2 regions of the Lysinibacillus sp. FSL K6-3209 genome follow, and region 1 is predicted to be linked to the other one. Evidence: riboswitches for the same ligand, from Rfam matches in the RefSeq annotation. Region 1 holds a riboswitch; the other holds the start of a gene.
What was found. Region 1 has a riboswitch for cyclic di-GMP ahead of MHH88_RS15370 (hypothetical protein). Riboswitches for the same ligand answer to the same signal wherever they lie in the genome.
Positions count from the first base shown of each region.

Region 1 (4,890 bases):
CGCGGATTATCAAAATCAACAAAATAAAATGTCTCACTAATTTGCTCTAAGTACTGCAAAACGCCTTTTACATCCTTATCACCTAATATGCCGACAACAAAGGTAATCGACTCATTAGGAAACGCTTGGCGAACCGTTTCTACCAATTTTTCTGCACTAGCTGGATTATGCGCACCATCAAAAATAATATATGGCAACACCTCTTCAAATCGTCCTAAAATGCTTGCCATTTTAATACCTTGGCGTATACTTGCCACGTTGATTGCTACATTTAGCGCAGCAGCGACTTCCAAAAATGCAGTAATGGCTAATGCCATATTATTCGCTTGATGAGGTCCTTTCATATGACGTGTAAGATTTGTGATATGTAAGTCCATAGTATCATTTTTATAGTTCTCATAGTCATGCATCCGCCCAATATGAAATTGCTTGTTCAGCTCTAGAACAGGTGCTTGCTTTGCATTAGCTTCTCTCTCAATAATGTTCTTTGCTTCCCAAGGTAAATCCCCGATGACAACTGGTCGATGCTGTTTAATAATCCCTGCTTTATGCTGTGCAATGCTTTCAATAGTCGGACCTAAAAATTTTGTATGCTCTAGCGCTATACTCGGAATAATCGAGACAATAGGTTGCACTACATTCGTACTATCTAGTAAGCCCCCCATACCCGCTTCGATTAATGCAATATCGACATCACAATGGACAAAATGCAAAAATGCAGCGACTGTTAATAGTTCGAAATCCGTTAGTTTACCGCTAAGCCCCGCATTTTTCATTTGTTGAAAAACGCGATCCATCTCTAGTGCTGAAATAGGTTGTTGCATTACTTGAATTTGGTCATGCACATTCAAAATACATGGAGACATGAACTTGCCTACTTTTAAGCCATGTTCCTGCGCAATTGACTCTAAAAATGTTAATGTTGAGCCTTTGCCATTCGTGCCTGCAAGGTGCACAATTTGCAATGTTCTTTCTGGATTCCCTACAAGTGCCAATGCTTCTTCAATCGCTGTAAGCCCTGGCTTAATTACATCATCACTCGTTAAAGCCCATTTTTCCTTATAATCATCGAACTGAGGAATCATTGTGCTCCCTCCTGTATCCATTGGCGAACTTCAGCTATAAAATACAGTGAACCTGTAATCACGACAATATCTTGTTGGTCCTTATGTTGTATAACTTCACTCACTATCACTTGCCAATTTTCGTTATATTGTTTGTCTTGATGCGTTGACAGCATCGCTAACTGTTCAGCTGGCATGGCATTGGGCAGTCCGATTTGGGTAAAAGCTATAGAAGTTGCGACTGCATCCATTAACGCAATACTATTGGCATGGTCTTTATCAGAAAGTGCTGCATAAATAAATCGATAGCGTTGATTTGGATAGACCTTCTGTAATGTTTGAATCAATGCGGCTGTTCCTTCTGAGTTATGAGCACCATCTAATACAATATTATTAGGGAATTGTTCAAAGCGACCTGCCCACTGTGCATGTTGTAGCGCTTGCCGCATCGACTCTTCGGATAAATGAATGAGCCTTTGTTCACGTAATATATCCATCGCTGTAATAGCTAGACTCGCATTAGCAATTTGATGCGCTCCTGCCATTTTTAATTGAATATTTGTTAGATCAAGATATGCATTGTGATAATGGAATGATTGCATGCCCATCTCCTGCTCCTGTGCAACAATGTTAAAATCATCCCCTAGAACCAGACATCTAGCTTGACGTTCTTGTGCAACCTTTTGAATCGTAGCAAGTGCTTCTTTATTTTGCACACCAACTACTACGGGTACACCTTCTTTAATAATACCTGCCTTCTCAAAAGCAATCTTCGCATATGTATCGCCTAAAAAGGCCGTATGCTCTAAAGAAATCGTTGTAATAATGGATACAAGTGGTGTTATGACATTCGTCGCATCTAGTCGTCCACCAAGCCCCGTTTCAATTAGCGCAAAATCCACTTCTTCATCTGCGAAATATTGGAACATAATAAGTGTGACGACCTCAAAAAAACTTGGATAGTCCCCATTATAATTTGCCTCAATAATTGAAGCTACGTTATTCATATACTGTAAAAATTGCTCGTCCGGAATTTGTTTTCCATTGATGGTCATACGTTCATTGACGCGTGTTAAATGTGGTGAAGTAAAAGCACCAACCCGATATCCCGCATTCTCTAACATTTCTCTCAGTACATTTACGGTGGATCCCTTGCCATTGGAACCAGCTAAATGGATAGCGCGCAGCTTGTTATGCGGGTCTCCTAAACGCGCCAATACTTCACGCATCATGACTAAAGGTTCACGTTTATGATCAACCGCCTTTAATGTAAAAATAAAATCTGTACATGCTTTTATCGTAGTAAACAAAAGAAACACTCCCTTTCACTCCAGTATAAAGGGTGACTGGCACACAAACAATTCTGATACAAATTTAAAAACACACAGAAAACCACTGTAGGAGTGATCATTTGTGTGTTTTTAACTAGTTTTTTTCAAATAAACAACAAATTATTGTAATTGATGGATGCCTAATAGCGCTCCCATATCATCTAAAATTATTTTTGCATCATTATTTAAAAGTGGCAGAACATCGGATCTTTGCACTAGTTCTAACGAATTTTTTAATGTTCTTTTCAGCATCGAAATATCAAAATTTGAACAATACTCATTAATCTTATTTATCACTAGTAAATCTGTACGTGTTAATGAAATCTTCGTATCTTTTTGCCCCTTATTATCCGCTAGAATATGCTTAATAAGAACACGTCCACTTGCATTTAATAGTCGATAATATTTTGCCTCAGATAACTTTAAAAGATTTGCTTCTATAATGCCCCTAGCGCTCACAAAATCTAAATCATCACAAGCTTTGTTTACTTTCACTACAATTGTTCCAATATTTCCTGACATAATAAACCCCCGTTATTCTTGCATTCAAAGTAAAAGACCATTCTACTCGACATAGAATGGCCATAAAATTAAATAAAAATTTCATTTAATGGTAACCAGGCGATCATAGTTTGAAAAATACTCATTTCTCTTCACCTTAGACCCTAGGCTTTGCGTCCTACCCTTTCGGATAGTTTGCCTTTATCTATTATACTAACTAAAATAGATAATACTATATATTTTTTCCTAACTCAATACATAACTTTTGATTCATAAAAAGAAAAACAGCAAATGACTATTTCGCCATCTGCTGTTTCTTCAAATCACTATGCTATTACATGTTTTTTAATTCTTCTAAACGTTTTAATACCACTGCATGTTTCTCTTCATAATCCGCTAATTTTTCGCGTTCTGCATTTACTAATGCTTCTGGAGCCTTTGAAACAAATTTTTCATTGGACAGCTTACCAGTAACAAGCTTCACTTCTTTCGCCCACTTTTCTAGTTCTTTTTCTAGACGAGCGATTTCTTCTTCTAGATTGATAAGACCTACAAGCGGTAAGAATAGCTCTGCTCCTGTTACGACTGCCGTCATTGATTGACTCGGAGCCTCTAAGCCTTCACCAATTGTTAACGTCTCAGGATTACAGAATTTTTCTAAGTAGGCTTTATTCGCTTCCAAAGTAGCAACTGTTGCACTATCTTTAGCAGAAATGAACAATGGTACTTTTTTGCTCATAGGTGTGTTAACTTCCGCACGAATATTACGCACCGAACGTATAATATCCATAAGGAGCTTCATATTGTCTGCTTCTTCAGCAAAGTGAAGATCCGTACGCACAGTAGGCCATGCTGCCACTGTAATTGACTCACCTTCATGAGGTAAATGTTGCCAAATTTCTTCTGTGATGAATGGCATAAACGGATGTAATAGACGCATTGTTTGGTCTAATACGTAAGCTAATATAGATCGAGTTGTTTTCTTAGCAGCCTCATCTTCACCATTCAGCGGTAGTTTCGCCATTTCAATATACCAAGAACAGAAATCATCCCAAATGAAATTATATAGTTCACGACCTACTTCACCAAACTCATAACGTTCTGCTAATGAAGTCACACGTTCAATTGTTTCATTCAAGCGCGTTAAAATCCATTTATCGGCTACTGATTTTTCACCAGTTAAGTCGATTTCATCATATGTCATTCCATCCATGTTCATAAGTGCGAAACGGGAAGCATTCCAAATTTTATTAGCAAAGTTCCAAACAGATTCTACTTTTTCCGTTGTATATCGTAAATCTTGACCTGGAGATGAACCTGTTGCTAAGAAATAACGTAGTGAATCCGCTCCGTATTTCTCAATAACATCCATTGGGTCCACACCATTACCAAGTGATTTACTCATCTTACGTCCTTCGCCATCACGTACCAATCCGTGGATTAATACATCTTTGAATGGGCGTTGTCCAGTAAATTCAATACCTTGGAAAATCATTCGAGATACCCAGAAGAAAATAATATCGTATCCTGTTACAAGCGTACTTGTTGGATAGTAACGTTGATATTCTTCATTTGCCTCGTCAGGCCAACCCATTGTAGAAAATGGCCATAGTGCTGATGAGAACCATGTATCTAACACATCTTCATCCTGTGTCCAATTTTCTGCGTCTGCAGGCGCTTCTTTACCTACGTAAATTTCACCTGTTTCATTGTGATACCATGCAGGAATTTGGTGTCCCCACCATAATTGGCGAGAGATACACCAGTCACGGATATTTTCCATCCAACGAGAATATGTGTTTTCAAAACGTGATGGAACGAAGTGAACTTTACCTTCCTCGTCTTTTTGCAGTTCTAAAGAGGCATCTGCAAGTGGTTGCATTTTAACGAACCATTGTGCTGAAAGATAAGGTTCTACAACTGCACCAGAACGTTCAGAATGTCCTACAGAGTGCATATGCTCTTCAATATTGATTAGGACACCTGCTTCTTGT
Region 1 is NZ_CP150264.1:3,145,984-3,150,873, forward strand. It holds gene MHH88_RS15360 (folylpolyglutamate synthase/dihydrofolate synthase family protein) at 1-1,085, opposite strand, end outside; gene MHH88_RS15365 (folylpolyglutamate synthase/dihydrofolate synthase family protein) at 1,082-2,374, opposite strand; gene MHH88_RS15370 (hypothetical protein) at 2,516-2,917, opposite strand; cyclic di-GMP riboswitch class I at 3,005-3,106, opposite strand; gene MHH88_RS15375 (valine--tRNA ligase) at 3,231-4,890, opposite strand, start outside.

Region 2 (4,890 bases), 830 kb from region 1:
GAGAGTCTGATACATCAGCACGGTATTTATAAGCACGCACACCTAGTTTTTCAGCCTGTGCTCGCACTTCTTCTGCTTCTTGATCGTCACCAATATAGTTAATGAATACATTGGCACCTTGTTTTGCGAATGCAAGTGCAATTGCTTTTCCGATGCCCTTACTAGAACCCGTAATCAGAACATTTTTTTCTGTTAAATTATTTTCCATTTTCATCATTCTCCAATTTGAATTTTGCTACAAGTGCTTGTAATTCTTGTGCTGTTATTCCTAAAGAAGAAGAAGCCTCTTTCACTTCTTGCATCGTCGTTAATTGTTCCTGTGTCGCTTTTGAGACATTAGATGAAAACTCTGATGAAAGCTCCGATGATTGTTTAATGTTATTTACAGACGCCGCAACTTCTTCCGATGAAGCAGAAATTTGCTGAGAAGCTGCTGAAATTTCACGAATTTGACTTGCGACTTCTTCCGATGATGTAAGAATTTCTTTAAAGATTTCCCCTACTTCATCTGTATATTCCATACCAGTTTTTACATCTGCTTTTCCTTTTTCCATCACGACAATGGAAGCATTTGAATCGGATTGAATCGTACTAATAAGATTATAAATTTCTGTTGCTGATTGGGATGATTGTTCTGCCAACCTTCTCACTTCATCTGCTACAACTGCAAACCCTTTACCATGTTCTCCTGCTCTTGCTGCTTCAATAGCCGCGTTTAGAGCAAGTAGGTTAGTTTGATCCGCAATTGCTGTAATAAGACTCACAATATCGCTAATTTTATTCGTATTAACATGTAAGCCATTAATCGTTTTGCCAATTTGTTCTACTGAACCATTAATTAGCTCCATTTGGGATATAACTTGTTGCACGACTTTATCTCCACGTTCAGATGCAAGAGACGCTGCTATAGATGATTCGGCAGCTGTATTTGCTGAATCGGCTATTTGTTGAATTCCTGTTGCTGTTTCCTCCATAGCTGCAGCAGTTTCTTCTGTCATCACCATAGCTGCTTCTGCATTCTCATTTATACGTCTCATATCCTTTGCAATATCGGTAGAACTGTTATACGACTCTCCTGCATTGACAGTTAACTGACTTGCAGCTGAAGAAACATGATTAGAAGTATTTCTAATATTTAAAATAATATGTTGTAAATTGGTAACCATCGTTTGAATTGATTGCGATAAATTCCCTATTTCATCTTTCGTAATTTCTAATTCAACATGATGCAATTCACCATTTGCCACTTGATTTGCAACATCGACTACTTTCTTAAGAGGCTTTAATAGTCGATCGATAATTATGTAAAGTAAAATTAGTAAAATAATTAAACCAACAACTGCGATTGCAATTTGTTTTGTCATGCTTGTTTTGATGATCGTATTTATGTAATCTGCGGAATAATCAATACCTAACAAAGCAATTATTTTGCCATTATCATCTTTAATAGGGGTAAATACTGTTCTCCAAGCACCATATTGATCTTCGAATACGTTCGTTACTTCAGACTGATTATTGTCAATTGCACGCTTAGCTGTTGCTACATGTTCATCTGCTAACTCTTCGAAAATCTCACCAGCTTCATATACCTCATTCAAGTTGGATGTATACCCTATCGGATTAACACCTTTATCTTTCATATCCCAAATATAACTCCAGCTCATTATCCCTTGCTCTTCTTGGATCATGTCTAGCTGTTTTTGGAGATTTTTAAAATCGGGATTACTTTCCCCTTTTTCAGTTAATAAATGTTTAATCTGATCACTATCGAGATTCATAGCTGTCAATATACCAACACTTTTTAACTCTTGTTCCAAATCTACATTCATTCTTTTATTTAGCTCACTAATACTTTGTGTTGTGATGATAGAAATCAACAGTAAAACAATAATAGAAACTGTAAGTAATAATTTGTTTTTCAATGAAACATTTTTTAAAAATTGCATTGATAGTTCCTCCTCTTTATATTTTATAGGTCAAAAAAAAATAACCTATTTCAAAAGAAATAGGTTATTAAAGATAAAAAACAATAAATCCCAATAACGACTAATCTTTTGCAACCCAGCCGTCATAGCGCCATCTGCCTTAGACCTGTAGCTTTGCGTCTCTACCTTTCAGTAGATTTGCCCTTATTTCTCCTCAAATTAACATAATAGTAAAAAATAATCAATATAGCTTACGAAAATACTATTTCGTCCATGCTCTTATTTTACTACTTCTGTACAAACAATGAAATAATTACTATGTAAAAATATTCTTTTTTATTGTAAAAAAAATAAGCAGCGACAACGTAAACATACGTTATTGCTGCTTAAATTTCTGATAAACACTTACCCCTAAATGTTTATTCAATTATGCAAGTTGTGTTACGAGTAAGACGGATGGAATAAAGGATAATGCAAAAACGCACATATACCATACAGAAGTACGGCGTAATGAAAAACGAACTTTTTTGCGTTCTGCGTAAAAAATGTCTAACATAACAGCAACTATTAATGGAATACTAATGCAAGAAATAGCAATTAAAATAAGATCAAAAAATATCATAAAAAGCACCCCTCTGTTCATGAACATTTCTTTTCCCTTTGTGACAACTTTGTGTCAATTTAATTGTACACAATTCCGTCACATTTATCAACAGTTAAAAGAAAATAATGGTGATTTTACAATTTATTTTTTATTGCTTTCATTTATATTATGTATTTCATCATCCAATACAAACAAAGGCGGGACGCTTACTGTAAGTAAGCATCCCACCACAATTCACTATAAAGAAAATTAATACTTAATCTCTATATTTATATGTTAACCCTTTTAAAAAGTTTCTCACAAAGCGATCGCCACATTCTTTATAATTGCGGTGACTAGGATTTCTTAAAATCGCACCTAGCTCACCTTTCGATACTGTTACGCCACCTTCATATAAGATATCAAGCATATCTTCCGTTGTTAAAGCCATTGCAATTTTTACTTTTTTCAAAAGCATATTATTCGGACTTTCTTTCCCTGTAACCGGTGGTGGTCCTTCTTGTTGACCTTGTTTTGATTGTTGAGGGCCACGTTTAAATGTAATTAAACCATTTAAAAATACCTCTACCATTTTATTATTACATTTAATGTAATTCTCTGGGATATCTTCTTCATCATCTTTAATTTTGATAAGCATGTTTAATACATCCTCTTTTGTGTATTTCATGCCGCCCAGCTTAAAAATTTCTACCATATCCGTATTTTTAATATCTAGTGCATATCGTAAACGAATCAAAATATCATTATTCGTCATCTCAAAACCTCCTTGATTTTCTTGCAAAACCTTAATTTAAAAGAGCCAGGCTTTATTATAACAGAGTAAAATGTATTTTTAGCTAGCTTTGTGATTATTCCTCATCTATAGTATCTAGATTGCACATTTCCTTGTTTTTAAATGTATGAAAATCAAACTGCCGACCATTCTAATAGCACAAGGAGGTGAGAAAAATGGCTAATAAAAATCGAAGTTCCAATAAACTTCAAGTTCCTGGTGTACAAGAAGCTGTTAATCAAATGAAATATGAAATCGCACAAGAGTTCGGCGTACAACTTGGGCCAGATGCTTCTTCTCGCGCGAACGGTTCCGTAGGTGGAGAAATCACGAAACGACTTGTAGAAATGGCTGAAAAAAGACAAAAATAAATAAAAGGTGCCAGGCACTAAAACAATTCAGAATTGTTTTAGTACCTGGCACTTACTTTCTTGCTCCTTTTATCATGACGAAGATGAATGCTAATAAAAGAATAAGTAATGCACCTATAATTACGTATCCGACCATACTTGTTATTCCCAAAACACTAATACTCCTTCCATACGTAAAGCGGAACGAAAAATTCCCCAATATAGAACCGCTATATTTCCACTTTAGTTTACTTATTTAAAATACCCTTCTACTTCTATTTCTTCAACTAAACTGCTCTATTAGTATAATAAATTCAACGACTACAGCTTTCTATTCATTCACAGTAATTTCATTTTTTCCGATAAACACAATTTATAAACTTTTAATTATAGATTGTATCTTTAGCGCTTCGCTTTTCCTTAAAGTACAGCACACCAAACAAACCAATGATGGAGAAAAGAACTGGCACAATAAAGCCATAGTAGTAGCCATCATCTACGTAACCTGAAACAGATTGAAAATGATCTAATAAATAACCAAAAATAATGGGTAGCAAAACGGCACTTAAAAAGCCTCCCGTATTGGCAAATCCAGAAACTACGCCCGCTTCGTGTAAAGGGAAAGATTGCCGTACAGCAGCAAAAGTTAATGCACTTGCCCCGTATCCAAAGCCGATAATAAAAAATAGTACTAACAGCAAGAAAAAAGCTGGATGTCCATTGCATATAAGAAACGTACACCAACTAAGTAAAACAATACTATGCACGACAATATAGGGCCTTTTAATGGTATCTAGCTTGCTAGCCAGCCAACTAGTTAGAGGAGCTCCGATTAGTGCCCCTATAAGACCAACCATAATCAATTGGCTTGCATCCGAACGTGTCATTTCATATAAAGTCATACCGTATGGTACAGCCCAGGAACTGATAAATCCTACATAACCCCCTACTACACCAAAATGACAAAAAAATAGAGCCCATGCTTGCGGATTTGAAAATATTCTTTTCAGTAAAACGGATGTTTTATCACGTTGTTCTTCATCGGTTACAAAAACTTGCTCGTTGATAAAGCGTGTTTTAGGCTTTTTGACAAGTACAAAATAAAGGACAAAGCCACACAAGCTTAATAGTAGTCCTGCGCTACAAAAAGCCATCCGCCAACCTAGTAAATCAATCCACGTGGAGAAGGGGACTGTCGCCAATAAAAACCCTAGACTCCCAGTCATACCTGCCAGACCA
Region 2 is NZ_CP150264.1:3,972,885-3,977,774, forward strand. It holds gene MHH88_RS19375 (3-oxoacyl-ACP reductase family protein) at 1-208, opposite strand, end outside; gene MHH88_RS19380 (HAMP domain-containing methyl-accepting chemotaxis protein) at 198-1,946, opposite strand; cyclic di-GMP riboswitch class I at 2,053-2,138, opposite strand; gene MHH88_RS19385 (hypothetical protein) at 2,353-2,547, opposite strand; gene MHH88_RS19390 (DUF1456 family protein) at 2,786-3,283, opposite strand; gene MHH88_RS19395 (alpha/beta-type small acid-soluble spore protein) at 3,478-3,672, shown strand; gene MHH88_RS19400 (MFS transporter) at 4,035-4,890, opposite strand, start outside.
Region 2: linked by a shared signal. The riboswitch ahead of MHH88_RS19380 (HAMP domain-containing methyl-accepting chemotaxis protein) and the one ahead of MHH88_RS15370 (hypothetical protein) in region 1 are both predicted to bind cyclic di-GMP.